2 regions of the Paractinoplanes rhizophilus genome follow, and region 2 is predicted to be linked to the other one. Evidence: riboswitches for the same ligand, from Rfam matches in the RefSeq annotation. Region 2 holds a riboswitch; the other holds the start of a gene.
What was found. Region 2 has a riboswitch for cobalamin ahead of ACFQS1_RS10520 (ABC transporter substrate-binding protein). Riboswitches for the same ligand answer to the same signal wherever they lie in the genome.
Positions count from the first base shown of each region.

Region 1: it holds a riboswitch for cobalamin, as region 2 does, so the genes downstream of both, ACFQS1_RS34455 (ribonucleoside-diphosphate reductase subunit alpha) here and ACFQS1_RS10520 (ABC transporter substrate-binding protein) in region 2, are expected to answer to the same signal.

Region 1 covers NZ_JBHTBJ010000043.1:24,700-39,441, reverse strand. Annotated here, with positions in the region: gene ACFQS1_RS34490 (transglutaminase TgpA family protein) at 1-2,199, shown strand, start outside; tRNA gene ACFQS1_RS34485 (tRNA-Ile) at 2,599-2,672, shown strand; tRNA gene ACFQS1_RS34480 (tRNA-Lys) at 2,778-2,850, shown strand; gene ACFQS1_RS34475 (TIGR03618 family F420-dependent PPOX class oxidoreductase) at 2,895-3,305, opposite strand; gene ACFQS1_RS34470 (cupin domain-containing protein) at 3,421-3,753, shown strand; gene ACFQS1_RS34465 ((2Fe-2S)-binding protein) at 3,827-4,564, shown strand; gene ACFQS1_RS34460 (ribonucleotide-diphosphate reductase subunit beta) at 4,542-5,537, opposite strand; gene ACFQS1_RS34455 (ribonucleoside-diphosphate reductase subunit alpha) at 5,537-7,882, opposite strand; cobalamin riboswitch at 7,990-8,193, opposite strand; gene ACFQS1_RS34450 (McrB family protein) at 8,308-9,792, shown strand; gene ACFQS1_RS34445 (5-methylcytosine restriction system specificity protein McrC) at 9,795-10,928, shown strand; gene ACFQS1_RS34440 (acetamidase/formamidase family protein) at 10,918-11,901, opposite strand; partial or broken gene ACFQS1_RS34435 (APC family permease) at 11,898-13,280, opposite strand; gene ACFQS1_RS34430 (MGH1-like glycoside hydrolase domain-containing protein) at 13,401-14,742, shown strand, end outside.
Region 2 covers NZ_JBHTBJ010000005.1:299,303-314,044, forward strand. Annotated here, with positions in the region: gene ACFQS1_RS10500 (ABC transporter permease) at 1-570, shown strand, start outside; gene ACFQS1_RS10505 (VOC family protein) at 621-1,382, shown strand; gene ACFQS1_RS10510 (ABC transporter ATP-binding protein) at 1,432-2,178, opposite strand; gene ACFQS1_RS10515 (FecCD family ABC transporter permease) at 2,424-3,512, opposite strand; gene ACFQS1_RS10520 (ABC transporter substrate-binding protein) at 3,509-4,450, opposite strand; cobalamin riboswitch at 4,560-4,684, opposite strand; gene ACFQS1_RS10525 (DUF4229 domain-containing protein) at 4,758-5,201, opposite strand; gene ACFQS1_RS10530 (hypothetical protein) at 5,212-5,643, opposite strand; gene mqnE (aminofutalosine synthase MqnE) at 5,679-6,848, opposite strand; gene ACFQS1_RS10540 (C40 family peptidase) at 7,217-8,767, shown strand; gene ACFQS1_RS10545 (pentapeptide repeat-containing protein) at 9,076-9,342, shown strand; gene ACFQS1_RS10550 (hypothetical protein) at 9,642-10,880, shown strand; gene ACFQS1_RS10555 (DEAD/DEAH box helicase) at 11,099-12,811, shown strand; gene ACFQS1_RS10560 (putative glycolipid-binding domain-containing protein) at 12,902-13,531, shown strand; gene ACFQS1_RS10565 (Lrp/AsnC family transcriptional regulator) at 13,535-13,984, opposite strand; gene ACFQS1_RS10570 (BldC family transcriptional regulator) at 14,195-14,470, shown strand; gene ACFQS1_RS10575 (UbiX family flavin prenyltransferase) at 14,443-14,742, opposite strand, start outside.

The sequences.
Region 1 (14,742 bases), on a different contig from region 2:
CCCAACTGGGCGGTGGCCCCGATTTCGGCGGTGCTGCTGACCGCGTACACCATCGGGGTCTTGAAATGGGCCGCAGGCCGCGCCGAGATGACCGGTCCGCTCGTGCAGATCGCCCGCGACTCGCTCGGGAACGGGATTCCGCGGCTGCTCACCGCCATGATCCCGGTCGAGCCCACGCCGGACACCGTGGTCGTGCCGGTGATCGCGGCGTGGCTGGCGGGGCTCGCGGCGACCGAGGTGGCGGTGCGCGCGGGACGGGTGCTGCTCGGGCTCGTGCCGGTGACGGCGCTCTATGCCGGCGCGCTGTATGTGGTCGGGCCGAACGCTTCGACGGCCGGCGGGACCACGCTCGGGTTCGCCGGGCTGGCGATACTCGCGCTGGCGACGAGCAATCGGCCGGCCCGGGCCGAAGGGCCGACCAAGGTGCGGGGGAGCGCGGCAGCGGCGGGGCTGGTGGCGGTGCTGGCGTTCGCGGCGGCGATCGGGCCCTGGATCGGCGGCCAGGTCTCAGCGACGCCGGTCGACCCGCGCCGCTATGTGCAACCGCCGCAGGTGGACAGCCTGGACGAGAGCCCGCTCAACCGGATCTCGGGGTGGATGCTGGCGCCGGAGCAGCGGCTCCTGGAGGTGTCGCCGGTGCCGGGCCGCAAGCGGATCCGCCTGCGACTGGCGGTGATGCCCGACTACGACGGCATCACCTGGCGGGTGGGAGCGACCTATCGCAACGCCGGGCGGGTGCTTCCGCAGCAGCCGCGCCTCGCGGACGCGACCGTCGACACCGTACGTCAGCAGATCACGATCGACGGCCTGACCGGCCGGCTGCTCCCCGCCGTGCCCACACCGGCCGAGATCACCGGCGCGCGCGTGGCCTTCGACGCCGCGACCGGCACCGTGATCGCCCCCGCGCAGTTGGCGGCGGGCCTGCGCTACGACGTCGTCTCCGCGGAGCAGACCCCCGACCTCGACCTGCTGCCGGCGGCGGACGTGCCCTCCGGCGGCGCGGTGGCGCGCTACCTCACGGTCGGCGACAACGTGCCCGAGCCGATCCAGCGCCTCGCCGAGCAGCTCGCCGAGGGCAACGGCGCCGCCTACGACCGGGCCGCCGCCATCGAGGAGTTCCTGTCCGAGCACTACCGCAAGGTCGCCGACGCGCCGAGCGGTCACGCGTACCCGAATCTGTCCTTCTTCCTCTTCGGCCCTCGCGATCAGGGCGGCCAGGTGGGCACCTCCGAGCAGTTCGCGGCGTCCTTCGCCGTGCTCGCGCGGCTCACCGGCCTGCCCAGCCGCGTGGTCGTGGGCTTCGACGCGCCGGCCGCGGGTGGCGCCGTGACCGGCGGCGACGCGATCGCCTGGCCCGAGGTGCTGTTCGACGGGCTCGGCTGGGTGCCGTTCGACCCGATGCCGAAGAACAAGAATCCCCGCCCGGTCGAGGAGGACTTCACCCCGAAGCCCACCAAGCCTCCGTCCCCGCCCTCGGAGCCGCCGCCCTCCGTTGCGCCGTCCTCGTCCTCGGCGCCCCCGGCCGCGCTCGCCGCCGATCCCGGCAACGGTCCGGGCGCCGTCGTGGTGGCCGGGGGAGCGTCCGGCTCGGTGCTGCTGGTGCTGGTCGCGGCCGCCCTGGTCCTGCTGGCGATGCGGCGCTCGCTGCGCAACCGGCGGCTGTTCGAGGGCACGCCCGACGCCCGGATCGCCGGGGCGTGGGCGGAGCTGAGGGATGCCTTGCGCTTGGCGGGCCGGCCCATGCCGTCCCACCTCGCGGCGACCGAGGCTGCGGCGTACGCGGCCACGCCCGCACCCCCGAAACCGGGCCGCCTGCGCCGCGCCACGCCGGAGCCGGCGCCTATTTCTGGCCCGGCGCCTGCGTCTGGCCCGGCGCCTACTTCCGGCCCGGCGCCTATTTCTGGCCCGGCGCCCATGTCCGGCCCTGTTTCCACGCCGGACCCGGCTCTCGCGTCCGGCCGGGCGCCCACGGCCGAGCGGGCGCCGTCCGTCGCGGATCCACCGTTGCCGCCGCTCGACGAATTGGTCGCGGGGATCAACACGGTGGGGTTCGCACCCGGGGCGGCCGACGACGGGCAGGCCGCGCGGGCCGGGCGGCAGGCGGTCGAGTACGCCACCGCGCTGCGAGCCCGGCGGTCCTGGTGGCGGCGGATCTGGTGGAGCCTGCACCCGGGACCGCTGCGCTGGCATCGTGATTGATCGCGCTTCCGCTGCGCCTTTGCCGCGCCTCTGCTCGGGCCTTTGCCGCGCCTCTGCTCGGGCCCTCGCCGCGCCTTCGCCGCACCTTTGCTGGGCCCTCGCCGCACCGTTGCTGAGCCGCCGCCGATGGCACCGCTTCAGCGGCCCGTTCCTCCGCGACTAATTGCCTTGTCCGGCGCGGCGGCCACCCCTACCGTGGAGAACACCACCGGCCACCACGGTTCAGGAGACCTCCGATGATGACGCAGAGCCAGCAGCTCTCCTCGTCCCGCAAGCAGATCCGGAAACGGTAGCGCCGGCACGCTCTTCCCGCCGCCGCTCCCGATCCGGGGCCGGCGGCTTTCTTCTATGTGGTCCGGCTTTCATGTGGTCCGGCCGAATCCCTTGGCCGCCGCACGAGTCGCCGTAGCTCAGCCGGTTGGAGCGCCGCCCTGATAAGGCGGAGGCCGGTGGTTCGAACCCACCCGGCGACACGAGACACAACTGCATGGAGACGCCAGCCGATGGGCGCCGGCCGCGGTCCCGAAAACCGTTGGGGGTAACACCCGTGGGCGTTCGACTCGCCCCGTCTCCGCTGCGCGCCGCTAGCTCAATTGGCAGAGCTGCTGACTCTTAATCAGTAGGTTCGGGGTTCGACTCCCCGGCGGCGCACTTCCACGCCGGGTGGGCCGACGCGCGATTGCGGGAGCCAACGGTCAGCTGCCGTAGATGCGGGTCGGGGTGATGAGGACGGCTGCGCGGCCTTGTTCGCGCATGACGCGGTCGTACTCGTCCCAGTTGTCGTGGGTGCCGCCGGCAGCGGTGAAGATCTCGCGCAGCAGCAGGCGCAGCTCCTCGGCGTCGAGCTCGTCGGGGCCGGCGATCTCGGCCCGGCCCTCGACGGTCGCGTACTGCCAGCCGTTGCGGAACGCCACCGCCAGCTGCGGGCGGGCCCGGAGGTTGGCCAGCTTGACCTTGCCGTACGTGACGAAGGCCAGGCGGTCGCCGATGATGCCGGTGTTGACCAGCGAGGACTGGATGGTCTGGTCGGCGCGCAGGGTGGAGACGATGGCCAGGCCGTGGTCGGCCCGGCTCAGCTCCCACGCCGCGGAGAGGGTGATTGCCACGCCGCCAGCCTAGGGCCTCGGTCGAAGTCGGGGCCGGAACGCCGACTTCGACACGGACCGTAGATCGGGACCAAAGTCCCTGTCGGCGGGGACCGGGGCGGGCGACGCTGGGTTCGTGGACAAAACATCACTTACCGAGCTGGCGGAAAAGAGTCTCGCCGAGGCGCGTGACACGAACAGCGGGCGCAGCGCGCACACGGTGCACGGCGGGCATGCCAGCACGTTGCGCCAGACGGTGGTCGCGCTGGTGGGCGGGCGGCGGCTGGACGAGCACGAAAGCCCGGGCGAGGCGACGCTCTACGTGCTCGCGGGGCGGGTGCGGCTGACCTCGGGCGAGGACGGTCAGGAGGCGGGCGCCGGCGACCTGGTGGTGATCCCGGACGCGCGGCACGCGCTCGAGGCCCTCGAGGACAGCGTCGTGCTGCTGACGGTGGCCAAGCTGGCCTGAATCGAACTGCCCGGAGCCGAGCTGCCCCGGATCGAGCGGCCCTGGATCGAGCTGCCCTGATTAGGGTGATGGCGTGACCCCTTCGGAGGCCCTTCGAGGGGCGGAGGCGCTCGGGCCCTACTTCATGTGGGAGCAGTGGCAGGAGGACCGCGGGTGGCGGCCGCTGAGCGAGCTGCTTGATGCCGGCGTGGTGGCGGAGCGGGTCGAGGTGGCGCGGCAGGCGCTGGTGCGCAGGTCGGGGCTGAGCGCCGAGCAGATCGGCGCGCGGGAGGTCGCGTCGATCACCTTCCTCGGGTGGGCGTCGCGGCTGGTGTCGCCGTTGCTCGGGGCGGTGGCGATCAGCGGTGTGCTGCCGCGGGCCGAGATCGGGCACCTGTGGTGGCGGCCGGGGCCGGAAAGTCCGCTGCCGATCGCGTGTTCCGAAGCGACCGAGGGCGACTTCGACCTCGACGTCGTGGGGGCGCTGCTCGAGGTGGTGAGCGAGCGGTTCGCGCTGCCGGAGCACCTGCTCTGGGGAAATGTGGCGTCGGCGCTGGGCGGCGCCGCTGGGATGATCGCCGACTCGGCGCCCGAGCATGCCGCCGAAGCTGCGGCAATTGTGGAGCGGCTGTTGCGCCGGGCGCCGCTGAAGGACACCGCGGTGCTGGCGCAACCGGACCGCACGAGGGCGCGGTGGTTTCTGGTACGGCGGAACTGCTGCCTCTACTACCGGATCCCCGGCGCCGGCAAGTGCGGGGACTGCGTGCTGACGCCGGAGGCGCTCCGGCGTCAGCACTGGGACGGCGTCCTCAGAAGTCGTCGTCGAAGCTGACCGTGCCGGTCACGCCGACCTGGTAGGCGGAGACGCGGCGCTCGAAGAAGTTGGAAAGCTCCTGCACGTCCTGCAGTTCCATGAAGGCGAACGGGTTGGCCGAGCCGTACAGCGGCTCGATGCCCAGCACGGCCAGGCGGCGGTCGGCCACATGCTCGAGGTACGAGCGCATGTCGGCCAGGGACATGCCGGAGACGCCCTGCCCGAGCAGGTCGTCGGCGAACTGGACCTCGCAATCCACCGCCTCGGCGAGCATGTCGCGCACCTGGGCCTCCATGGCGGCGTCGAAGAGGCCGGGCTCCTCGGCGCGGACCTGCTCGACGACGTCGAACGCGAAGGCCATGTGCATCGACTCGTCGCGGAAGACCCAGTTGGTGCCGCTGGCCAGCCCGTTCAGCAGCCCCCGGGACCGCAGGAAGTACACGTACGCGAAGGCGCCGTAGAAGAACAGGCCCTCGATACACGCCGCGAAACAAATGAGGTTGAGCAGGAAAGCCCGCCGGTCTTCTTTCGTCCGCAGCTCGCGGAGCTCGAAGACGGAGTCGATCCACTTGAAGCAGAACTCGGCCTTGCGGGCGATCGACGGAATGTTCTCGACCGCGGCGAACGCCTCGTTGCGCGCGGTTTCCGAGGGGACGTAGGTGTCCAGCAGGTTGAGGTAGAACTGGACGTGCACGGCCTCCTCGAAAAGTTGCCGGGAAAGATAGAGCCGGCCCTCCGGCGAGTTGACGTGCTGATAGAGGTTGAGCACCAGGTTGTTGGCGACGATGGTGTCGCCGGTCGCGAAGAAGGCCACCAGCCGCGAGACCAGATGCCGCTCGGCGGGCGAGAGGCGGGACAGGTCGGCCAGATCGGAGTGCAGGTCGACCTCCTCCACGGTCCAGGTGTTCTTGATGGCGTCCTTGAAGCGGTCGAAGAAGTGCGGATACTTCATCGGCCGCAGGGTCAGGTCCATTCCGGGATCGAGCAGCATTATTGGCAGGCCTCGCAGGACTCGGGGTTTTCCAGGGAGCAGGCGAGCGCTTCGGCGTCCGCGGCGGTCTGCACCGGGATGACCGCAGCCGGGACGACCGCAGCCGGGGCGACCGCGACTGTCGCTTGCTGGATGCGCGTCGCCGGCCGCGAGCGCAGGTAGTAGGTGGTCTTCAGGCCGGACTTCCAGGCGTGCAGGTACATCGACGAAAGGCGGCCGATGGTCGGCGCGCTCAGGAACAGGTTCAGCGACTGCGACTGGTCGATGTAGGGGGCGCGGGCGGCCGCCAGGTCGATCAGGGCACGCTGCGGGAGTTCCCACGCGGTGCGGAAAATTTCGCGTACGTCCGCGGGCAGCTCCGCGATGCCTTGCACGGAACCTTCGGCGCGCTTGATCTGCTCCCGGATCGGCGCGGTCCACAGGTCTCGCGCCTTCAATTCGCGTACCAGATAGGTGTTGATCTGGAGAAACTCACCGGACATGGTTTCGCGTTTGAACAGGTTGGACACCTGCGGCTCGATGCATTCGTAGCAGCCGGCGATCGAGGCGATGGTCGCGGTGGGCGCGATCGCGATCAGCAGCGAGTTGCGCAGCCCGGTGGCCGCGACTTTCGCTTTGAGCTCGGCCCACCTTTCCGGCTGCGCCGGCTCGGCTCCCCAGAGGTCCGGGTGCAGGTCACCCTGGGCGGCGCGGGTTTTCTCGTACGCCGGGTGGGGCCCGAATGTCGCGGAAAGTTCGGCCGACGTTTCCAGGGCGGTGAGGAAAATTTCCTCCTGGACTCGCGTCGACAGCTGGCGGGCCTCGGCGGAGTCGAACGGCAGGCGCAGCGTGAAAAACGCGTCCTGCAGGCCCATCAGACCCAGGCCGACGGGACGCCAGCGCGGGTTGGAGGCGGCCGCCTGCCGCGACGGGTAGTAGTTGATGTCGATGACCCGGTCGAGGAAGACCACCGCGGTCCGGACCGTGGCCCGCAACTTTTCCCAGTCGACCCCGGACGGCGAGACGTGGGCGCCGAGGTTGATCGAGCCGAGGTTGCAGACCGCCGTCTCGTCGTCGCTGTTCACCTCGAGAATTTCCGTGCACAGGTTGGAAAGGTGAATGGTGGCGCCGGGCGCGCCGGTCTGGTTGGACAGCGCGTTGGAGCGGTCCTTGAACGTCATCCACCCGTTGCCGGTCTGCGCCAGGGTGCGCATCATCCGCCCGTACAGGTCACGGGCCTTGATGGTTTTGACGGCCTTCTTCTCGGCGTTGCGGTAGGCGAGGTCGAACTCCTCGCCGAACAGGTCGGGAAGCTCGGGGGCGTCGGAGGGGTCGATCAGCGACCAGTCCTCGTCGGCCTCGACCCGGCGCATGAACTCGTCGGGGATCCAGTTGGCCAGGTTCAGGTTGTGCGTGCGGCGCGACTCCTCGCCGGTGTTGTCGCGCAGCTCGAGAAACTCCTCGATGTCCGGGTGCCACGGCTCGAGATAGACGCACGCCGCGCCTTTCCGGCGGCCGCCCTGGTTGACCGCCGCGACCCCGGCGTCGAGCGTTTTGAGGAACGGGACGATGCCGTTGGACTTGCCGTTGGTCCCGCGGATCAGCGCGCCGCGGCCCCGGACGCGGGTCCACGAGATGCCGATGCCGCCGGAGAACTTGGAAAGTTTCGCGACCTGGTGGTACCGCTCGTAGATGGAGTCGAGCTCGTCTTTCGGCGAATCGACCAGGAAACACGACGACATCTGGGTGTGCCGGGTGCCGGAGTTGAACAGCGTCGGCGAGCTCGGCAGATAGGCCAGCGACGACATGAGCCGATAGAAGCCGATTGCCTCGGCCGGGGTCTCGGAGAGCCCGCAGGCCACCCGGAGCAGCCAGTACTGCGGGGTTTCCACCACGGTTCGCAACTGCGGGTGGCGCAGCAGGTAGCGGTCGGCGACGGTGCGCAGCCCGAAATACTCGAAACTTTTGTCGGCGGCGACGTCGATCGCGTCGTCGAGTTTCCGGGCGTTGCGGGATACGAATTCGGCGGTCGCGTCGCCGATCAGGCCCAGGTCGTGGCCGTAGCGGATGGATTGGCTGAAGCTGGCGACGCCTTGCAGGCGAACTTCCTTGTCGACGTACGCGGAAAGCAAGCGAGCCGCGAGCCGCGAGTATTGCGGCTCCTCGCCGATCAGCTCGGCGGCCGTCTGGATGGAGAGCTTGTCGAGCTCGGCAGTGGTGGCGCCGTCGTAGAGCCCGCTGATCGTCTTGGTGGCGACCCGCATCGGATCGACCTCGTCCAGGTCGGCCGCCCACCGCTCGACCGCCCGCACGATTTTGTTGACGTCGACCGGTTCCAGGTCGCCGTTGCGTTTCCGTACCCGCATGTCCGTCCCCCTCGTGGTGAGGACGCGCAGGGGGACGCCACCGACGTACGTCAAAGCCGGCTGATGGCGTCGGCCGTCCCGCGCGGCCTTCGACCGCCGCACGCCGGGCGGCATGCGGCGCGCTGGCAGGTCTTCGGACTCGTGGGCGTGCTGCACGCGCCTACCGGCCGTCGCTTCCCAGGCCCGGGCCCAGTGCTCGTGACGGCTTTCGTTCCCACTCACCGCTGCGGGGCAGTCCCGGATTTCCACCGGGTTCCCTCTTGCCTCGACGCTCCTCATCGGAGCGCCGAACCAGCTGCGGAAGACACCATATATGGGTACGGGGGTGCCAGTGCAACCCCACATGATGTGTCGGCGTGTCGCGTGACCGAGATCGCCACACGTGTGCCATGCTCGTGCATCCGGTGATCAGGGGAGGATGCACGGTGACCGACGACAGGCCTCCGCTCAGGGATTTGCCCCGCTTCGTGGAGTGGGTACGCGCCGGCTACGGATCAACGCTGGTCGACTCCCGGCGATCCGCCGAACAGCGGGCGCGTGAGTTGCTGAACCAGTCTGCCGGCACGATGACCCTGGATCAGGCGCTGGAGTTGGGGCGACTGTTCAACACGGGCGAGTGGGACGGCGTCACGCACTACAACCGGTTCAGCCCCGCATTCGTGGGTGCGACCATGAGCCGGGTCGTCGACCCGCTCGACGAATTCAACCAATGGACCGAGCGGCTGTGGCGGCGTCCGATCGACGAGTCGCTGACGTTCGTGGACCAGATCCTGAAGAACGCGCAGGCGTTCCCGGGCGCCGGCCGGTCCTATCCGACCATGCTGATGTACCTGCGCGATCCCGATCGGTACGTCATCTGGCTCCAGGTAACCCATCAGGCCCTGGTGGGGCTGGGCCGGCTCACGGAATCGCGGGGCCGCGGGGGTGGCGTCGGGCGATACCAGCGCTATTGCGATGCGGCGCACCAATTCGCGGCCGAATTCGGGCTGGCGCCGCAGGAGATCGACGCGGTGCTCACCGCGGTCGCCCGTGCGCAGGTCGCTCCGGCGGCGCCCGTGCTCATCCCGAAAACGAGAGCGCACCCGCTCACCGAGGTCGCGGAGAACACGCATCTGCCGCTCGACCAGCTGGAGGAATGGGTTGCCCTGCTCAAGGGCGGCAAGCGCCAGGCGCTGCTCTACGGGCCGCCCGGAACCGGCAAGACCTTCGTCGCCGAGGAACTCGGCCGGCACCTCGCGGGGGCCGACGGCAAGGTTGAGACGGTGCAATTCCACCCGTCCTTCTCCTACGAGGACTTCGTCGAAGGGCTGCGGCCGACGACGAACGCCGCTGGCACCATCGGATACCGGGTGCGGCCGGGAGTGTTCAAGCAATTTTGCGAGGACGCCAGGAAATCGGAGGCGACGCACGTCTTCATCATCGATGAGATCAATCGCGCCGAGCTCGGTGCGGTCCTCGGCGAGCTGATGCTTCTGCTCGAATACCGGGTCACCAAGTCGGTGCTGCTGCCGTACTCGCAGGAGCGGTTCTCGGTTCCTCATAACGTCGTAGTGCTGGCCACCATGAACACGGCCGATCGGAGTCTCGCGCTCGTCGACTTCGCGCTGCGCCGCCGGTTCCACGCGTTCCAGTTGCTTCCGAGCCGGGAGGTGCTGAGCGCGCATCTGGGGCAGGGCGAGTCGGCCGACCTGGTGCTGCGATTCTTCGATCTCGTCCAGCTGGCGGTGGACAACCCGGACTTCGCGCCGGGACATTCATACTGGATGGGCGACGACGCCACCGCGGCGGGACTGTTCCGGATCTGGCGTTACGAACTGCTGCCGTACCTGACGGAGTACTGGTTCGAGCATCGTTCCCGCCTGGACGACCTCACCACGAGCGTCACCAAGATGCTGGCCGAGGAAGCCTGATCGTGGAGGTGGTGGAGTATCGGCCGGCCCAATTGCGGCTGGCGGCCGCTGAGCTCGACTACCTGCTCGGGTTCGTGCGGGCAGCCTCCGGATCGCGGGTCCTGCGGAGCATCACGCCGACGCGGGAGCCGGGCGTCTTCGAGGTCACGCCGGGGTCCTTCGTCGGTCGGCTGGGCCTGCCCTCGGGCCGCTGGATCGACTTCCTCAGCCGGTTTCCGCTGAGCGACGTCGTCCAGCTGATCCGGCAGTCGGGCCGCCGGCCGGTACTCGCCGGCACACTGCCCGCCGACGCCGTCGCGCGCAACTTTCTCATCGACGCCATTGCTCTCGCGTACACCCGTGAGGTCGAGCACCTGATCGGCCGAGGCCTGGTCAAGGGGTACGAGCCCAGGCGCTACGCCTGGCCGCCCTATCCCGGCCGGCTCGATGTCGCGCACCATGTCAGCAAGCTGGCCGCTCGCCCGGACCGGCTCGCCACCGTCGCCCGGCGGCTGACGGTCGACATCCGGGAGAACCGGGCGCTCGCCGCGGCCCTGGACGTGCTTGCCCGCGTCCCGCTCGGCCGCAACGCCGCGGTGCGAGTCGCAGCGCTCGGGCCGGCTTTCCACCGGGTTTCGCGCACATCGTGGCGGGCCGACGACGTCGGGCGGATCCGTCTGACGAACCTGACGGTGCCTTACCGGCAGGCGCTCGCGCTCGCCGAGACCATCCTGCGGTCGCAGTCGCTGGCACCCACATCGGCGGGACTCGCCGGTGGCTCGCTGCTCTTCCACATGCCGAAGGTCTGGGAAACCTATGTGGCCCAATGGCTGCGGCGGACGTGGCCGCAGCACGACGTGCGCGCACCCTACTCCTTCGCGCTGACGAAGGACGGGCAGACGGCGGAAGCCGACGCGACGGTCTGGGCCGGGAACCGGCTCGTCGCGCTCTACGACGCCAAGTACAAGTGGCCCGACCACGCGCCGGACCGCGCCGACGTCTACCAGATGGTCACCTACTGCGAGCGACTCGGACTGCCCGAGTGCACGCTGGTCTATCCGGTGGAGGCGGCGCGGCCGGCCGTTACCGTCGGGTCGCGGACGGTTCACGTGCTCGGGCTGATGCCGAGCCTGGACAAGGACGTCGTCAGCGGCTGATTTCGCGGAGCCGGGCGTGCACGCCCTCGTACGCGCGCACCCCGCCGAGAAATTTCTTCTGGACTTTCGCCAGCATCGTGTAGTTGGGGTCGCAGACGTTGCCGACCGGGGCGGTGCCGGCCTGGCTGATCAGCTGGTAGGCGTCGAGGGTGTCGAGGCCGGTCATCTCCGCGGTCCAGGTGATCAGGTCGTGCTGGCTCATCCGAAAGGCGTCCTCGAGCGGGCGGGCCGAGCCTGCCGACATCAGGCAGTCGTCGGTCTCGAAGCGCGGGGTCGGGGTGGCGGCGCCCTTGATGACGTCGAAGACGACGACCGTGTTCATGGCGGCCTCGACGGCGGTGCCGCAGACCTCGCCGTCGCCCTGGCGGCAATGGCCGTCGCCCAGCGCGAAAAGGGCGCCGGGCACGTTGACGCCGAAATAGGCGGTGGTGCCGGCGCGCAGTTCCGGCGTGTCCATGTTTCCGCCGTGCACGTCGGGGACGATCGTCATCCGCGACTCGAACGCGGCCGGCGCCACTCCCGCCGTACCGTGCATGGGGTCCAGCGGAAGCTCCATGCTGAAGTCGCCTCGCCGGGCGTGATAGCGCACCAAGCCGGCGTCGACGTCCACGTCGTAGCGCCAGACAACCTCGTCGAGCGGCGGATGCAAAGTTGCCGTGGTGTGCGTGCCGGTGAGCGCGCCGAAATGCGGAAATGTCGACGAAACAGCCCAGTCCCGGGCGGGCGTGATGGAGACGAAATGCACCGCGAGGGTGTCGCCGGGCTCCGCGCCCTCGACGTGGAACGGCCCGGTCACCGGGTTGAGATAGGGAAACTCGCAGACCACCGAGGGAAGGTCGTCGACGTCCCGGACAAGGCCGCCGAAACAGTCCTCGGTGTAGAGCTCCAGCACGGTGCCGGGCTTGACGCTCAGCACCGGCGAACGGCCACCGAATGTATGTGACAGCTCAGAACTGTCAGGTGTGTACTTCACGACTCGCCCCCTTGCGAGAGGCCGGCGAGCGAAGGGCGCCGGCCGCTGACGTAGAACGAGATCAGCACCAGCACGCCGATGGCCAGCCAGATGAAACCGAGCGTCTGCGCGGCGATGTTCGCGTTGATGACGACATAGAGCAGGATCAGAAAACCGATCACGGGTACGGCCAGGTGCCGGAGCCAATCGCGGCTGTGTTGCCGCACCACATAGTGCACCACCACGGCGACGTGCAGCGCCAGGAAAGCGGTCATCGCGCCGAAGTTGACGAGCGTGGAAAGCAGCGAGATGCCGTCGTCGCGGCTGGCCATGTAAAGTCCCAGCGCCAGCGAAACCGCGGCAACGAGCAACGTGGCGTTGGCGGGAACCTTGTGGCGCTCGTTGACTTTCGCGAGGAAGCGGGGCATCTGCCGGTCGCGGGCCATCGCGTAGAGCAGCCGGCTGGTGGCCGCCTGCGCGACCAGCGAGTTGGCGAAACCCCAGGCGATCGCGGTGGCCAAGGCGGTCAGGTTGGCCAGCCAGCCGCCGCCGGCCACCCGCGCCGCGTCATAGAAGGCCGTACCCTCCGGGTCGCCGTTCTCCAGCAGGCCGGGAGCATCGGGCACGAGCAGAGCGGCCACCCAGGTCTGCACGATGAACAGGGTGCCCGCCAGCAGAAGGGCGCCCACCATCGCGCGGCCGATCTGGTGCGCCTCCGCCCGGCTCTCCTCGGCCAGCATCGAGATGCCGTCGAAGCCGAGGAAGCTCAGAACCGCGATGGAGACCGCCCCGAACACGACCGACCACTCGAAAGTGTCGGCGTTGAACAGCGGACTCCAGGCGTTGCCGACGCTGACCTTGCCGGAGAACAGCGCCCCGAGACCCACCACCAGGAAGATCGCGAGGACGATCAGCTCGGCCACCAGCATGATCTTGTTGACCCGGGCGGTCATCTGGATGCCCAGATAGTTGACCACCGTGTTGAGCAGGACGAACGCGACCAGCTACAGCCAGACCGGGATCCCGGGCACCAGCGAGTGCATGGCCACGCTGGCGACCAGGTAGAGCAGGCCGGGGACCAGCACGTAGTCGAGCAGGATCACCCAGCCCGCCAGGAAACCGACGGGCGGCGCGATGCCGCGCCCCGCGTAGCTGTAGACCGACCCGGCCATCGGAAAGGCACGGACCATCTGGGCGTAGGAGAGCGCCGTGAACATCATGGCGACCATGCCGATCACGTACGCGAGGGCGACCATCCCGCCGGAGCCGCTGTAGACGCTCCCGAAGATCCCGAACGGCGCGATCGGCACCATGAAGATCAGACCGTAGATCAGCAGGTCGGTGAAGCTCAGCGATCGGCTGAGCTCCTGCCTGTAACCGAACTGCTCAAGCTCCGTCACGGTGTGAAGATTATTGCAAATGTGTCGATGGGTCACGCGTCACGAAGGCCGTTGACTCTTGAGGGATTTCGATGTTTGGATCCGTTCAGGAGGTGTGCGATGATGTTTGCACGAGTGGGAATGGTTGCTGCCCTGGTGGCGGGGTTCCTGGGAGTACCGGGTGCGTCGGCCGCGCCGAGCGCGTCGATCCTGAACCACGACGCACTGCTCGGGGACACGCCGGACAAGGCATGGTACGAGGCGAACATCCCGTTCGTGGACGTGCCGGACACGGCCATCCGCGACACCTACTACTACCGGTGGCGCACCTTCAAGGAGGCGCTGAAATACACCGGGCCGGCCGACGGCTGGATCGTGTCGGAGTTCCTCGGGCCGGTCGGCTACTCGGCGCCGTTCGGCGGGATCGACGCGGCCGCCGGGCATCACATCTACGAGGGCCGGTGGCTGCGCGACCAGCGCTATCTCGACGACTACCTGGACTACTGGCTGACCGGATCGGGGTCGGGCGCGAAGCCGGCCACCGAGGAGCTGAACAAGAACACCACCGACTGGGCGCATCAGTATTCGTTCTGGGCGGTGGACGCGGCGGTGGCGCGGGCCTCGGTCAGCGGGGACTGGAAGTTTCTCACCGATCGCCTGTCCGCGCTGCGCAAGCAGTACGAGGGATGGAAGGCCAGCTACTTCGACGGCGCGAAGGGGCTGTACTGGCAGACGCCGGTGTGGGACGCGATGGAGTTCACCGCGAGCTCCTATCAGAGCCCGGACCCCTATCACGGCGGCGACGGCTACCGGCCGACGATCAACGCTTATCAGTACGGCGACGCCCGAGCGCTGGCGGTGGTCGCCAGTAAGGCCGGATCAACTTCCGTGGCGGCGCAGTATGACGCCGAAGCCGCCCGGCTGCGTTCCGCCACGGAGAAGGCGCTCTGGAAGGGCGATTTCTACCAGCACGTGATGCGCGACGGTCGCGTCATCGCCGACCGGGAGGAGATCGGCTTCGTGCCGTGGTATTTCCACATGCCACCGGCCTCGGATGCGGTCGCCTGGGCGCAACTGACCGACCCGCAGGGTTTCGCGGCGCCGTACGGGCCGACCACCACCGAGCGGCGCAGCCCGTGGTTCATGCACGACGCGCTGAACGGCTGCTGCCGCTGGGACGGGCCGTCCTGGCCGTTCGCGACGAGCCAGACGCTGACGGCGCTGGCCAATCAGCTCCTCGATTACCCGGCGCAGAGTTATGTCGGCGTCGGCGATTACGTGAATCTGTTGCACGGGTACGCCCTGACCCAACGCAAGAACGGCCGGCCGTACGTCGCCGAGGCGCACCACCCCGACGAGGATCGCTGGATCTACGACGCCGCCGGGCACAGCGAGGACTACAACCACTCGACGTTCACCGACTTGGTTCTCTCCGGGCTGCTGGGAATTCGTCCCCAGGCCGGGGACTCGATCCGGATCGCGC
Region 2 (14,742 bases):
ACGTTCGCGGTGATGAGCACCAATCTTTTCCAGTACGGGGTGGGCGTCGCCGAAGACCGGGTGCAACCCTGGGAGCCTTATGTCCGGACGCTTCCCACCGGCGCATTGCCCCGCTTTGCCGGGCGATTGCTCTCGGGCTTCGCCTTGATGGTGTTCTCCCTTCTGCCGGTCGTTCTGATCGCTTGGCTGTGCACCGCGGCCACCGTTACGCCGTTGTCCTTTTTGGTCGCTTTGATCGCGACTTTTGTCATTTCCGTTCCCTTTATCTTCATGGGATTGGCAATCGGGTACTCGGTACCGCCGAAGGCCGCGGTCGTGGTCGCGCAGGTGCTGTTCTTCCCGCTGGCCTTCGGTGGTGGGCTGATGACCGCGCCGGGCAGCGCACCCGGCTTCGTCGAGGATCTCGCGCCCTATCTGCCGACCGGCGCGTCGGTCCGGCTGATGTGGGCGGCGGTCGGCGACTATCCCCTGCAGATCGGCTCGATATTGTCCTTGCTCGCGTGGATTGTCGTGCTCGGCGGGGTGGCCCTGTGGGCCTATCGACGGGACGAGGGTCGTCGATTCAGCTAGGAAATCGACACTTAATCCCAACCAAAGGAAGTCGATGCGACGATGCGCTCATGACCGCATCGACACCCGGCTTTCCGACCTGGGTGGATCTGGGAACGGCCGATCTCGAGGGGGCACGGCGCTTCTATTCGGCGCTGTTCGGGTGGGGCTTCGAGGACGACGGGGCCTATACCACCTTTCTCCTCAACGGGCGGCCGGTGGCGGGCGCCGGGCCGCTCTACGACGCGGGGCAGCCGACCGCCTGGAGCACGTACATCGCGACCGACGACGCCGACGCCGTGGCGGCCCGCGTGGCGGCCAACGGCGGCAAGGTCCTGGTGCCCCCGTTCGACGTGCACGACCAGGGCCGCATGGCGGCGTTCCTGGACCCGGGCGGCGCGCCGTTCAGCGTCTGGCAAGCCGGCACGATGTACGGCGCGGAACTGTTCGACGTGCCCGGGAGCCTCACCTGGAACGAGCTGAACGCCCGCGACCTGGAGGGCGCGCACGCGTTCTACGGCGCGGTCTTCGGCTGGCAGTTCCGGCACAGCTCGATCGGCGACATGCCGTACCTGGTGGCGAAGCGCAACGAGACGCCGATCTGCGGCATCCAGCCGATGACGGCCGAGAACTGGCCGGCCGACGTGTCCCCCCATTGGATGGTCTATTTCGCGGTGCACGACTGCGACCGCTCGGCCCAGCACGCGCTGGCGCTGGGCGGCCGGGTGCTGTTTCCGCCGGCGAGCTTGCAGTTCGGGCGCTACGCGGTGCTCACCGATCCGCAGGGTGGCATGTTCGCGGTGCTGGCCTCCCACCGCCGGCACTCGGCTTGACGCCGCGGCCCCGCGCTCAGCCCCGGCCCGGAAGCGGTCGGCGCCGCGCTCAGCCACGCACCGGGACCACCAGCGGGCCGTGCTCGCCCTCGATCACCCGGACCCGCACCCGGTAGTGCTCGGCCAGGTTGCCCTCGGTCAGCACGTCCCGGGGCGTGCCCGCCGCGACCACCTTCCCGGCCGCGAGCAGGACCATCCGGTCCGCGTACTCCCCCGCGGTCGTGAGGTCGTGCATGGTCGCCAGCACGGTCAGCCCCCGCTCGGCCCGCAGCCGGTCGACCAGCTCGAGGACCTCCTGCTGGTGTCCGATGTCGAGGGCGCTGGTCGGCTCGTCGAGCAGCAGGATCCGCGCCCCCTGGGCCAGCGCCCGGGCCAGGAACACCCGCTGGCGCTCGCCGCCGCTGAGCGTGTCGAGCCGCCGCCCGGCGAACCGTTCGAGATCGAGCTCGCCGAGGACCTGGCCGACGGTGGCAAGGTCGGCGGCCGACTCGCGCCCGAGTGGAGGGACATAAGGGGTACGCCCCAGCAGGACGTAATCGAATACCCGCATGGCGGGCGGCACCACCGGCGACTGCGCGACGGTGGCGACGGTCTTGGCCCGCTCCCGGCGATGCAGTTTGTCGACCGCGACGCCGTTCAGCTCGACCGCGCCCTCGAACGGCAGCAGTCCGCCGATCGCCCGCAACGCCGTCGACTTGCCCGCGCCGTTGGGCCCGATGACGGTCACCCACTCGCCGGCCCCGACGTCCAGGTCGACCCCGTCGACGATGAGCGCCCGCTCCAGCCGCACCCGCAGTCCCGCGACGACGACGGCCCGCTCGGGGTCGCTCCCGCCTGTCGGGCCGGGACCGGCGGCGTCGCGCTCGGGCTCGCGCGCGCTCGTCAGGCCGGGACCGGCGGCGTCGCGCTCGGCGTGCGTCGCGTCGACGGCGTCGCGGTCCACATAGGTCGGGCCCGCGCCGTCACGCTCAGCATGCGTCAGGCTGGCGCCGTCGCGCTCGGCATGCGTCGGGCCGGCCGCGTCATGGTCCGCGTTTCTGGTCATGGGGCGGCCGTCCGCGTCGTCCGCAGCACGACGATGAAGAACGGGGCGCCGAAGAAGGCCGTCACCACCCCGATCGGGATCTCGGCCTGGCCGCCCGCCGTGCGCGCCAGCAGGTCGGCCAGGGCGAGGAAGGCCCCGCCGAACAGCACCGACAGCGGCAGGATCGAGCGGTAGCTCGGGCCCGCCAGCAGCCGCATGGTGTGCGGGACGATGATGCCCACGAAACCGATCAGCCCCGACACCGAGACCGCCGCGGCCGTGCCCAGCGAGGCGGCGACGATCAGCAGGTAGCGGCTGCGCTGCGGATGCAGGCCGAGGCCGGTCGCCTCCTCGTCGCCGACCGTGAGCACATCGAGCTCGCGTCGTTGCGAGAGGACGATCGCGCCGGTCACCGCGGCATACGGCAGCACCAGCAGCACGTCGTGCCAGCCGGCGGTGGCCAGGCGGCCCAGCAGCCACGAGTAAACCTCGCGCAACGTGTCGACGTGCTGCTGCATCACGTACGTCTGAGCGGCCGCCAGAAATGACGAAACCGCGACCCCGGCCAGGATCAGGGTGGCCGGCGAGCGATCGCGGCCGCCGGCCGCGCCCAGGATCCAGGTCAGCGCCACCGCGATCAGCGCGCCCGCGAAGGCCGCCACCGGCACGCCGAACGGCAGGCTGGTCGTCGCGTCGCCGGTGGTCGACCGGAAGGCGATCACCGCGGTGACGCCGAGGCCGGCTCCGGCGGCCACGCCGAGCAGGTGCGGGTCGGCCAGCGGGTTGCGGAAGACGCCCTGGTAGGCGGCACCGGCCAGGGCCAGCATGCCGCCGACCAGCAGACCCAGCACGACGCGCGGAAGGCGTAGCTCGAGGAGGATGGCCACCTCGCGCTCGGAGAGGCCGCTGTGCAGCCGTACGCCGGGAATGAGATTGAGCAGCTCGGCCGCGACCCCCGCCGGAGGCAGCGCGACCGAGCCGAAGGCGAGGCCCGCGACCAGCGCGACCAGAACCGCGAGAACGCCGCCGGCCAGCCACGCCGGCTTCAGGCCGGCGGGCCGCAGTGCTCGCTCGCTCGGCCGCGCTTCGCGCAGGCCGGAAATCACGCCGGAACCTTGGCCACCGCGTCGGCAACGGACTGCACAAGATCAACCGTACGGGGACCCCAGCGCGACGCGATGTCGTCGTCGAGCGCGTAGATCTGTTTCGTCTTGACGGCGGTGATCGCCTGCCAGCCGGCGCGGGCGGCCACGGTCTGCGCCGACTGCTGGCAGCACTTGCTGTCGGCCAGGAAGATCGTGTCGGGGTCGGCCTTGACCAGCGCCTCCTGGCTGAGCTGCGGATAGCCGCCCTTGGCGCCGTCCGGGTCGGCGGCATCGGCCACATTGGTCATGCCGAACAGCGAGAAGATCGAACCGATGAAGGTCTTGGACGTGACCGAGTACAGCGTCGGGTCGAGCTCGTAGTAGTAGCTCAGCGGCTCGGTGCGGGCCGGCGCCCCCTTGACGATCTTGTCGATCTGGGTGGCCATCTGCTGGTGCAGCGCCTCGGCCTCGGCCACGTGCCCGGTGAGCGTGCCGAGCTGGGAGATCTCGGAGTACGTGTCGTCCATGCTGACCGCGGCGGGCGTCAGAAAGACCGGGATCTTGAGCTTGTCGAGCTGATCCACGATCTTGTCGGTGTCGTTGGAGAGCAGCACGAGGTCGGGGTTCTTGGCCGCGATCGCCTCGGCGTTCGGCTTGAAACCCGACAGGTCGGTCTTGGGGGCGTTGTCCGGGTACGTCGACTGGTCGTCGACGGCCACGACCTGCGGGCCCGCCCCGATCGCGTAGAGCATCTCGGTCGCGGTGGGGGTGAGCGAGACGATCCGCTTGGGCTGTGCATCGAGCGTGAGGTCACCGACGGTGACCGGGTACGTGACGGCGCCGGCCGACGGCGTGCCACCGTTCGAGCCGCCATCGTTGTCGGTGTCGTCGGTGCTGCCGCAGCCGCCCGCGAACAGCAATGTGGCAGCCGTCGCCGCGGCAATGAACACGCGTTTCATCGAATCCTCCTGTCGGCCGGGCAAGCGGTGTGCTTCGCCGACAGGACGCGGTCAACCCGGGCCCGCCCGCGAGGCGCCCCTCCCCGAGAGCGCTACTTCGCGACCGGCGCGCAGGCGACCTGGCTAGACCTCACCGGGGTCGATGAGGCATCACAGTTGCGGGACAGCGCCGGATTCCCACCGGCTTCGCTGCGACGCGGTCCCCCGCACGTTATCCCACCCCACCGGCGACGCTCGCCGCGGTGCTCGCCTGCGGGGAAACGCACCATTTCGCCGCGGGCCGGCTCGGCCGACTTTTGGCGGCTTGTCAGACCCTCTTCTTGGAGGTCTCGGCCTGCTTGGCGGCTTCCGGCGCGGCCTTCTCGGTGGCGGCGAGGTCGGCCGCGCGGTCAGTCTCGGCGGCGGGCTCGGCCACGCGGTCGCTCGCGGCGACGGGCTCGGCCGGGCGGTCGCTCTCGGCGACGGGGCGGTCAGCCAGGGCGGCGCGGTCGCCCTGGGCGGCGGCGCCTTCGTCGCCGGCCAGGGCCGCGCGGAGGCGCTGCTTTTCCGCGGTGCGGCGCGAGGCCGCGTCGGCCAGCTGCTCGCCCATCTTGTTGCGCCAGTCGGCCAGCAGGAAGTAGGAGAGGACGGCCGACAGCAGGAGCGCGACCATCGCCTTGATCAGGATGTTCAGCGGGAGCGGCAGGAGTAGCGCGAAGAACAGCACGAACAGGCCCAGGCGGCCGAGCGTGTACTTGACGGCGGGACTCATTCTTCTCTCCCTAACCCGCGCGGTGGCTCAGCCACCGGAGGCCGTAGAACCAGATCAGGCAATAGACGACCGTGAACGAGCCGGCCCCGGCCAGGCCGCTGGCCAGTGCCGGAAAGACGGGCGCGACCAGGCCCACGACGATCAGCCCGGCCGCCACACCGAAGCCGGCGGCCAGGACGGCCACCACGACCCGGTAGGCGCCCTGCTCTCGCGCGGCCCGGAACTCCTCGGTGAACAACCACAGCGGGAGGATCAAGGCGAGCCAGCCGCTCGTGTTGCCGAACTCGGCCGTCCGGGTCAGCGCCAGCACCCCCTCGAAGGCCAGCAGCAGCACAGCACCGATCACGAGCCCGGCCAGCGCGGTGCCGAGCAGATCGCCGACGGTGGCCAGGCGTCCGCTGGGGTCGCGGCGCGGGCGCCGCTCACTCTTGGTCTCGGTCATGACACCCCGAGGGTACGCCGTACCGAAGTGTCCCCTTACGCCCAGACCTGCTGCGGCTCGCTGCGTCGGTCGGCCAGGCTCGGGGCCTCGTCGTACTCACGGACGACCTCGTAGCGCGTGTTGCGCTCGACCGGGCGGAAACCGGCGTCCCAGATGAGGTGCAGCAGGTCGTCGCGGTGCATCGTGTGCGGCGTCCCATACGCGTCGGCGTCGTGGGTGATTTTGTATTCGACCACCGAGCCGTCCAGATCGTCGACGCCGAAGTTCAGGGAGAGCTGGGCCACCGACAGGCCGTGCATGACCCAGAAGTTCTTCAGGTGCGGCACGTTGTCGAGCAGCACCCGGGAGACGGCGAACGTCTTCAGCGACTCGGCGGGCGCTGCCATCGTCGTACGCGATTGGAGCCTGTTTCTGATCTTGCCGTCCTGGGAGTCGACGAAGTCGTGCTGGTAACGCAACGGGATGAAGACCGCGAACCCGTGCGTCTCGTCCTGCAGCTCGCGCAGTCGAAGGACATGGTCGACGCGGTGCCGTCGCTCCTCGATGTGGCCGTAGAGCATGGTGGCGGGCGTCTTCATGCCTTTCTCGTGGGCGAGGCGGTGGATGCGCGACCAGTCCTCCCAGTGGCAGTCGTGGTCGACGATGTGCTGCCGGACCTCCCAGTCGAAGATCTCGGCGCCGCCGCCGGTCAGCGACTCGAGGCCGGCCTCCATCAGCTCGTCGAGGATCTCGCCGGCGGATAGCCCGCTGATTTTTTCGAACCACTGGATCTCGGTGGCGGTGAAGCACTTGAGCTTGACGCCGGGGAGCGCGGCCTTCAGCTCGCGGAGCACGGTGGGGTAGTAACGCCACGGCAGGGTGGGATGGAGGCCGTTGACGATGTGCAGCTCGGTGAGCCCTTCGCCCTCCATTTCCTTGGCTTTGCGGACCGCCTCGTCGACGCGCATCGTGTACGCGTCCTTTTCGCCGGGTTTGCGCTGAAAGGAACAATAGGCGCAGCTTGCACTGCAAACGTTGGTGAGGTTGAGGTGCCGGTTGACGTTGAACATCACCCGCTCACCGTTCAGCTCGACGCGCCGGTGGTGGGCCAGCCGGCCGAGCCAGGCAAGATCATCCGACGCGTACAGCGCGATGCCGTCCGCGCGGGTCAGCCGATCTCCGGCGTAGACCTTCTCTTCCAGCTCACGCTTGAGTCCGGCGTCCATGTGCTGCCCCTTCCCTCATCTGGTCGTCGAGACTACGGCTCCCCTCCGACAAGAAACTCCGACCCCAGCGCGGAGGCGTTCCATGTCATGCTGTCGTTCTCTGGATTCCCAGCCTTCTTTCACCTTCGATCAATCGACAGGCCTGCGCGGCATGCGGTAAGCAATGAAGGGGACACCGCACGGACGGGGAGCAGATGGCGACAGCACGACAGGCAGACCGACGAAACCGCACGGCGCATCCTTGGTGGCGCCCCGCGGTTTACTCGGCTGCCGCGACCGCGGCCATCGCGGCGCTGTTCAATCCCGTTCCCGCGCTCGCCACGCCCGGCGCGCCGCCGGTACCGGGCGCCCCCATCGCGGTTCCCGACGTGGGCTCCCGCCCGATGGCGCTGGGCACGCTCGTGCTGCCCGGGCAGGCCACCGCCACGACGCCCGCGGTCACGCCGGTCATCGGCGCCGCGACCAGCCCCGCCCTCCAGCAGATCGAAAAGGGCCGGGCCGAGATCGCCACGATGGGCGACGAGCTGATCCAGGTCGGGCAGGACCGCGATCTCGCCAAGGCCCAGCAGGAGACCGCCGCGCAGAAGTACGAGCAGTCCGTCGCGCTGATGCAGGACGCGCGGTCCGCGGCCGCGTCCGCCGCCGCCAAGTCGGTGATCGAGGCCGCGGCGATGCCGCCCGGCGCGTTCGACTCCGGGCTCGCCGGCCTCGACGACCTGGCCCGCCTGCAGCGCGGCGACACCGGCACCGAGCTGGCCGCCGCCCGGCAGCTGGAGACCGCCGAGACGTCGGTCCAGCTCACCCTCGACGAGGAAAATCTCGCCAAGCAGCGATACGACGAGCTGGTCAGCAAGTACAACAAGCTCAACACGCAGCTCGGCAAGAAACAGACGGCGCAGCAGGCCCTCGAGCTCGCGCACGCCGACGAGTTGACCGCGGCCGAGGCCACCGAGACCGCGACCGACAGCCGGCTCGGCGCGCAATACCTGGCGGGCGCCAGCGCCGGCCGCGGCGCCGACCCCAGGGCGATCAAGGCGCTCGAGTTCGCGCTGGCCGAGCGCGGCGACCCATATCTGTGGTCCGCGGAGGGCCCGAACGCGTACGACTGCTCCGGCCTGATGTGGGCGGCGTACCGGTCGGTCGGGTTCCAGCTCGCACGGGTCTCCCGCGACCAGTACTGGCAGACCCACGAAAAGGTCGTCGACCGCTACTCGCTGCTCCCGGGCGACCTGCTGTTCTTCAGCTACTCCAACAGCTGGCGCGGCATCCACCACGTCGCGATGTACGCCGGCCAGGGCCCGATGGGCCAGGGCCTGATGGTCGAGGCGCCGCGCACCGGCCTCAACGTCCGGCTCGTCCCGGTCCGCTGGTCGCGGCTCTTCCAGGCCACCCGGGTCTTCGGCTCGGTGCCGGGCGTCACCGAGGGCCCGACGCTCGGCCGCCCCGACCCCGACACGGACGGCCCCACCACGCCCGACAACACCACGCCGGCGACGACCAGCCCGACGCCGAGCCCGTCGGCCACCACCAGCAAGCCGGGCACGACGCCGCCCACGACGCCGGGGACGACGAAGCCGACCACCGACCCGACGCCCACCAAGCCGACCACCGACCCGACGCCCACAGGGACGCCGACCACCGAGCCGACGGGCGAGAACCCCACGTCGCAGCCGACCGGGACGCAGACCACGACCCCGAGCGGCGCCAACTCGTCGAGCGGCTCGAACCCGCCGTCCGGTAACTCCTCGGCGGCGGCTTCGTCCCCGACCTCCTCGTCGACGTCGTCGGCGGCATCGACGTCCACCTCGTCCGCGCCGACGACCTCGACCTCCACCTCGTCGGCCTCGACCCCGTCGTCGTCGAGCACCAGCTCGGCCACCGCGGCCGAGCACGCATCGGCGTCCGCCTCGGCGAGTTGATCGGTACGGCTATCGTCCGCCGGGGCGGTAAAGATCGCCTTTCCGGCGGTAAGGACCCGGCCGCGCGAGTGGCCGGGTTGGTGCCGGGTGTGCTGACGCGCACGGATATGGCACGGTAAAGGCAGCGCCCGACGTCCCGGACCGTCGGCATGCGCGGTCGGGAGGTTTCATGGACGAGCGGCAGGCGACGCCGGACAGCGACGGCACGAGGCCGGCTACCGGTGACGACCAGGAGGCGTACGCCCCTCCGCCGCCGCCTGCCCCGGGCGCACTCTGGTCCGCGCCCACCGCGGCCCCGCCCACCCCGAATGCGCCCACCTCGACCTCACTCACCTCGATCCCGCTCGTGGCGGGCGGCCCCTCGAAGAGCGACGCTTCCAAGAGCGAGCCTTCCAAGAGCGACGCTTCCGAGAGCGACGCTTCCGAGAGCGAGCCTCCGAGGAACGAATCTTCCGAGAGCGAATCTTCCGAGAGCGAATCTTCCGAGGGTGAGGATTCGACGAGCGAAGCTCAGGCCGACAAAGACTCCGCCGACAAGTCGGGCGAAGCAGGCAAGCCCGCGGTTGCTCCGGTGAGTGTCTCGGCGAGCGGCCGGGCGACCGTCGGAAAGCCTCCAGGGTCGGTCAGTGCCTCGGCCCCGGTGTCCGGTCCCGGCCGCGTGTCCGGCTCGTTCAGCGCATCGGCTCCCGTTTCCGGTCCCGGCCGGGTGACCGGACCCGGGCGCGTCACCGGCTCCGCTCGCCCCATCAGCCCGTCCGGTCAAAGCATCGCGCCCGAGCGGGTCGACGGCTCGTCACGTCAGCTTCCGGCCACGCCGAGCTCCGGCGCGGCCCGCGCTGCCGTTCCCGGCGCCATCAACCCCGACCCTGGCGCCGTGCGTGCCGGATCCTGGCCGAGCGGCCAGGCGAAGGTCTACGGCGGCCGCCCGGCGGAGTCGCCGTCCGCAGACAAGCCCGCCGACCTCATCCCGTCCGACCCCAAGCAGACCGACCCCAAACTGTCCGACCCCAAACCGTCGGACCGCAAGCCGTCCGATCCCCAGCCGTCGGACCCCGGGCCGTCGGATCCCAAGCCGTCCGACCCCAAGCCGTCGGAGCCCAAGCCGTCGGACCCCGAACCCGCGGAGCCCAAGCCCGAGCCAGGCCCCGGAAAGCCGGAGCCGGAGAAGCCCGAGCCGCCCCGCCCGGTCCCGCCGACCAGGCCCGAGCCGGCCCGGCCCGACCCGACCAAACCGTTCGAGCCGCCGGCGCCGTTCCCGCAACCGGGACCGCAGCCCGGCCCGTTCCCGAGTCCCGTCCCGCCGGGCCCCGGTCCGTCTCCGGTGCCGCCCGGCCCGGGTCCGTCGCCCATCCCGCCCGGTCCCGGCCCGTTCCCGGTGCCGCCGCCCGCGCCGAGCCCGGTCCCCGACCCGCCCGGCCCCAACCCGATCCCCGGCCCGCCGCAGCCGGTCTTCCCACCCCCGCCGAGCATCCCGCCGGCGACCGCACACCAGGGCAACCCGGCAGCCGCACACCCGGGCAACCCGGCCACGCACCCGGGCAACCCGGCGGCGCACCAGGGCAACCCGGCCGCACAGCACGGCAACCCGGCCGCACACCAGGGCAACCCGCCGGTGGCCGCGCACCAGGGCGGCGTTCTCCCGACGTACACGATGCCGCCCTCGACCCCCGCCCGCCCGGCCGCGACGCCGCCGCCTCAGCACCCGTTCGGGGTCGGCGGACCGGCCTCGGTCACCCAGCCTTTCGGTGCGACTCACGCCCCCACCGCCCAGGTGAGCCCGCCGCCGGTCGATCCGCCGGCGTTCGATCCGGCGGCCACCACGGCCCTTCCGCAGCAGCGCGGGCCGGGCGGCACGGTCTACGGCACCGGTGGCTATCCGTCGATCGACACCACGATGCCCGTCTCGACCAATCCGGTGGAGAACTCCGGCTCGCTGACCGGCCACATCCTGGCCCAGGGCTGGCGTGACGAGATCGTCGACCGGCGGCGCAGCAACGTCAAGGTGGCGATCGCCATGATGGTGGTGCTGGGTTTGCTGGTGACGGTGAGTGTGGTATTCCTGTTCACCGCCGGGAGCGCCTTCACCGACATGATTTCGGGGATGTTCGGCTGAGCTACCCTTGCGGAGTTTGCGCCGATGGGTGAGCCTGCCCACTGCCGGTGCGGAATGCGGTCGGCGTCCCAAACGTTGAGCCGTACACTTATGACAGTTGTTGACGCGGCGTGCCTTCACGGAGCACGCCACGGGCGTTCTTGCGGGCATTACAGCGGCGGGCTCATGGCAGCCGCGGCGGGCCATTCGCGAGCATGCGCCCCCGTAGAGAGGTTCTCTTGACCACTTTCGCTGATCCCAGCACGTTCCCGTCCGTTTTCGAAAACCCCCAGGTAGACCCCGTCCAGGCCACAACCGCCCAGACAGACGCAGTCCAGACAGACGCAGTCCAGGCAGCAGAAGAGACGCAGACCACGGCGGCGATCGAGACACCGATCGAGACGCCGGTCGAGATCACCCCGAAGAGCTTCGGCGATCTTGGTCTGCCGCCCGAGATCGTGCGCGTGCTCACCCGCGAGGGCATCACCACCCCGTTCGAGATCCAGGCCGCGACCATGCCCGACGCGCTGTCCGGCCGGGACGTGCTCGGTCGCGGGCAGACCGGCTCCGGCAAGACCCTGGCGTTCGGCCTGCCGCTGCTCACCCGCGTCGCGCAGGGTGGCCGCGCCCGGCCGCACCACCCCAAGGCCCTGATCCTGGTGCCGACCCGCGAGCTGGCCATGCAGGTGGCGGACGCGCTCCAGCCGCTGGGCCGCTCGGTCGGCGTCTTCCTCAAGACCGCGGTCGGCGGCGTGCCGTACGACCGTCAGATGGACGCCCTGCGCCGCGGCGTCGAGGTGATCGTGGCCACCCCCGGCCGCCTCGGCGACCTGATCGAGCGGGGCGCCTGCAAGCTCGAGGACGTCGAGGTCACCGTGCTCGACGAGGCCGACCAGATGGCCGACATGGGCTTCCTGCCCGAGGTCACCGAGCTGCTGGCCAAGACCCCCGCGAACGCGCAGCGCCTGCTCTTCTCGGCCACTCTCGACGGTGACGTCGACACTCTGGTCAAGCGGTTCATGCACGACCCGGTCACGCACTCGACCGCGCCGGTCGAGGCCAGCGTGTCCACCATGGACCACCACCTGCTGATGATCCCGCCGCAGGAGAAGTTCCCGATCACCGCGGCGATCGCCAACCGCGCGGGCAAGACGATCGTCTTCGCCCGCACCCAGATGGGCGTCGACCGCCTGGTCGAGCAGCTCCGTCAGGTGGGCGTCCGGGCCGGCGCGCTGCACGGCGGCAAGACCCAGCGGGTCCGCACGCGTACGCTCGCCGAGTTCAAGGAGGGCCGCACCAACGTCCTCGTGGCGACCGACGTCGCCGCCCGGGGCATCCACGTCGACGGCATCTCGCTGGTCGTGCACGTGGACCCGCCCAAGGACCCGAAGGACTACCTGCACCGGGCCGGCCGCACCGCACGGGCCGGCGAGTCGGGCGCGGTGGTCACGCTGGTGCTGCCCAAGCAGCGGCGCAGCACCCAGGTCATGATGGGCAAGGCCGGCGTGGCGCCGGGCGAGGTAAGGGTCCGGCTGGGCGACGAGAAGCTCACCGAGATCACCGGCGCGCGCGAGCCGTCGGGCGTCCCGGTGGTGGACGAGCCGGAGCCCCGGCGCGGCGATCGGCCGCGGGGCCGTTTCGGCGACCGGCCGCAGCGCTCGTACGGCGATCGTCCGCAGCGTTCATACGGTGACCGTCCGCAGCGCTCGTACGACGACCGCCCCCGCCGGGACGGCGACCGCCCGCAGCGCCCGTACGGCGACCGCCCGCAGCGCACCTACGACGACCGCCCCCGCGGCGACGGCGACCGCCCGCGCGGCGAGCGCTCCGAGCGGGGCTTCGCCCCGCGCAACGGCGAGCGCACGGGCGGCTTCCGTCGCGACAACCAGCGGAACGATCGCCGCGACGGCTCGTCGACCCGCTTCGGCGCCCGCCCGGCTCGCACCTACTGAGGGCACCCCGCCCACTGAGGGCGCCCGCACCCTGAGGCACACCTGTGATCCCCGGCAGATTTTGCCGGGGATCACTGGCATTGTGGGACCATGCCGACGATGCCCAAGTCGCTGTTCTGGGAACGACGGGACACCGCTGGGGCGGAACACGCCCTGGTGGACGCCCACAGCGGCCTCTACGCCCGCGGGACGGTCCTGGCCGTCGATCCGATCCCCTTCACCTGCCGCTACGAGCTGCGCACCGAGCCAGGCTGGTCGACCGCCCACGTGGACGTGACCGCCGAGGGCGCCGGCTGGGTGCGCAGCGTCCGGCTCGAGCTGGCCGCGGGCCGCTGGCGCGCCACGACGGCCGAGCAGGGCGACCTCGACGCCGTGCTGCGGGCCGGCGGCCACGCGGGCGCCGGCTTTCCCGGCATCGAGGATCCCGATCAGCTGTACGGCGCGTTCGACGTCGACCTCGGCGGCTCCCCGCTGACCAACACGCTCCCCATCCGACGGCTGGGCCTGCTCAAGGCGGAAACCGGCGTCTCACACCGGATCAGCGCGGCCTGGGTCCTGATCCCCAGCCTCGAAGTGGTCCAGGCCGACCAGATCTACACGCCCCTCGGCGACAACAAGATCCGGTACGCCAGCGAGACGTTCAGCGCCGATCTCACGGTCGACGACGAGGGGTTCGTGCTCGACTACCCCGGCCTCGCCGCACGAACCAAACGACAGTAAATCTCAACCCAGGCCTGGCTGGGGCCGGTTCTCCCACTTCGTCGACAGGGCGATCGCCGTACGCGTCGAAGCGACCCCGGGCGTGCGGTTGATCCGCACGATGAGCTGCTCGAGCTCGGCGATCGTCCCGACCCGCACGGTGAGCTGGTAGGACTCCACGCCGGCCATGAAGTAGCAGCTCTCGACCTCGGGCATGGCCCGCACCGCGGCGAGCACGTCGTCGGTGTCGGCGCCGGAGTCCTCGATGATGCCGATCAGCGCGGTCACGCCGAGCCCGAGCGCCTCGTGGTCGACGTCGGCCCGATACCCGCGGATGGTGCCGGCCGCTTCCAGCTTGCCGACGCGCTCATGTACGGCGGGCGCGGAGAGTCCGACCTTGCGGGCCAGCTCGGCGTACGACGAGCGCGCGTTCTCCCGTAGCAGGTCGATCAGCCGGAGGTCGATGGAGTCCATGGGTCAGACCCTAATCGGGTGGCAGATAGCTACTCACGCCCGGTAGCGACGAATCGGCGGCAGGATAACGATCACTGTCGCAATTAGGGCTTTTTCCGCATTCCAGGGACTCGGTTCCGGGGCGATGCTCTAATGGCTTTACGTCCCGATCGAGCACGCCGACACTCACCGTGATCACGGCCGCTCCAAGACCGACGCGAGGAGGGGGTTGTGGACACTGGAGATCGTCTGCTGACACCGGGCGAGGTGGCCGCGCTGTTCCGCGTCGACCCCAAAACGGTCACGCGATGGGCCGCCGCCGGGCGTATCGGCAGCATCCGCACTCCGGGTGGCCACCGCCGGTTCCGTGAGTCCGAGGTCCGCGCGCTGCTCGAGGGCGACGGCGTGGTCGAGGAAATGCGCGAGGACGACGCCGCCAATCGCCCCCGCAACGCGGGCCCGAGCAATCCCGGCATGGGTTACGGCCCGCCGAACGGCTTGCGCTGAGCATTGAGCTCGCCCCTCCAGCGGGCAAAGAGCGTGTGCGGCACGCCCAGCCCGTCGAGCACCTTTCCGGCCACGAAATCGATGAGCTGCTGCGCGCTCGCCCCGGCCCCGGCGCCATAGAAACCGGGGCTGGCCGGCAGCACGACCGCCCCGGCGTCGTGCAGTGCGATCAGGTGCTCGAGGTGACTGCGGGTGACCGGGGTCTCCCGCGGCACCACCACCGTGCGGCGGCGTTCCTTGAGGTTGACCTCGGCCGCCCGCTGCAGCAAATC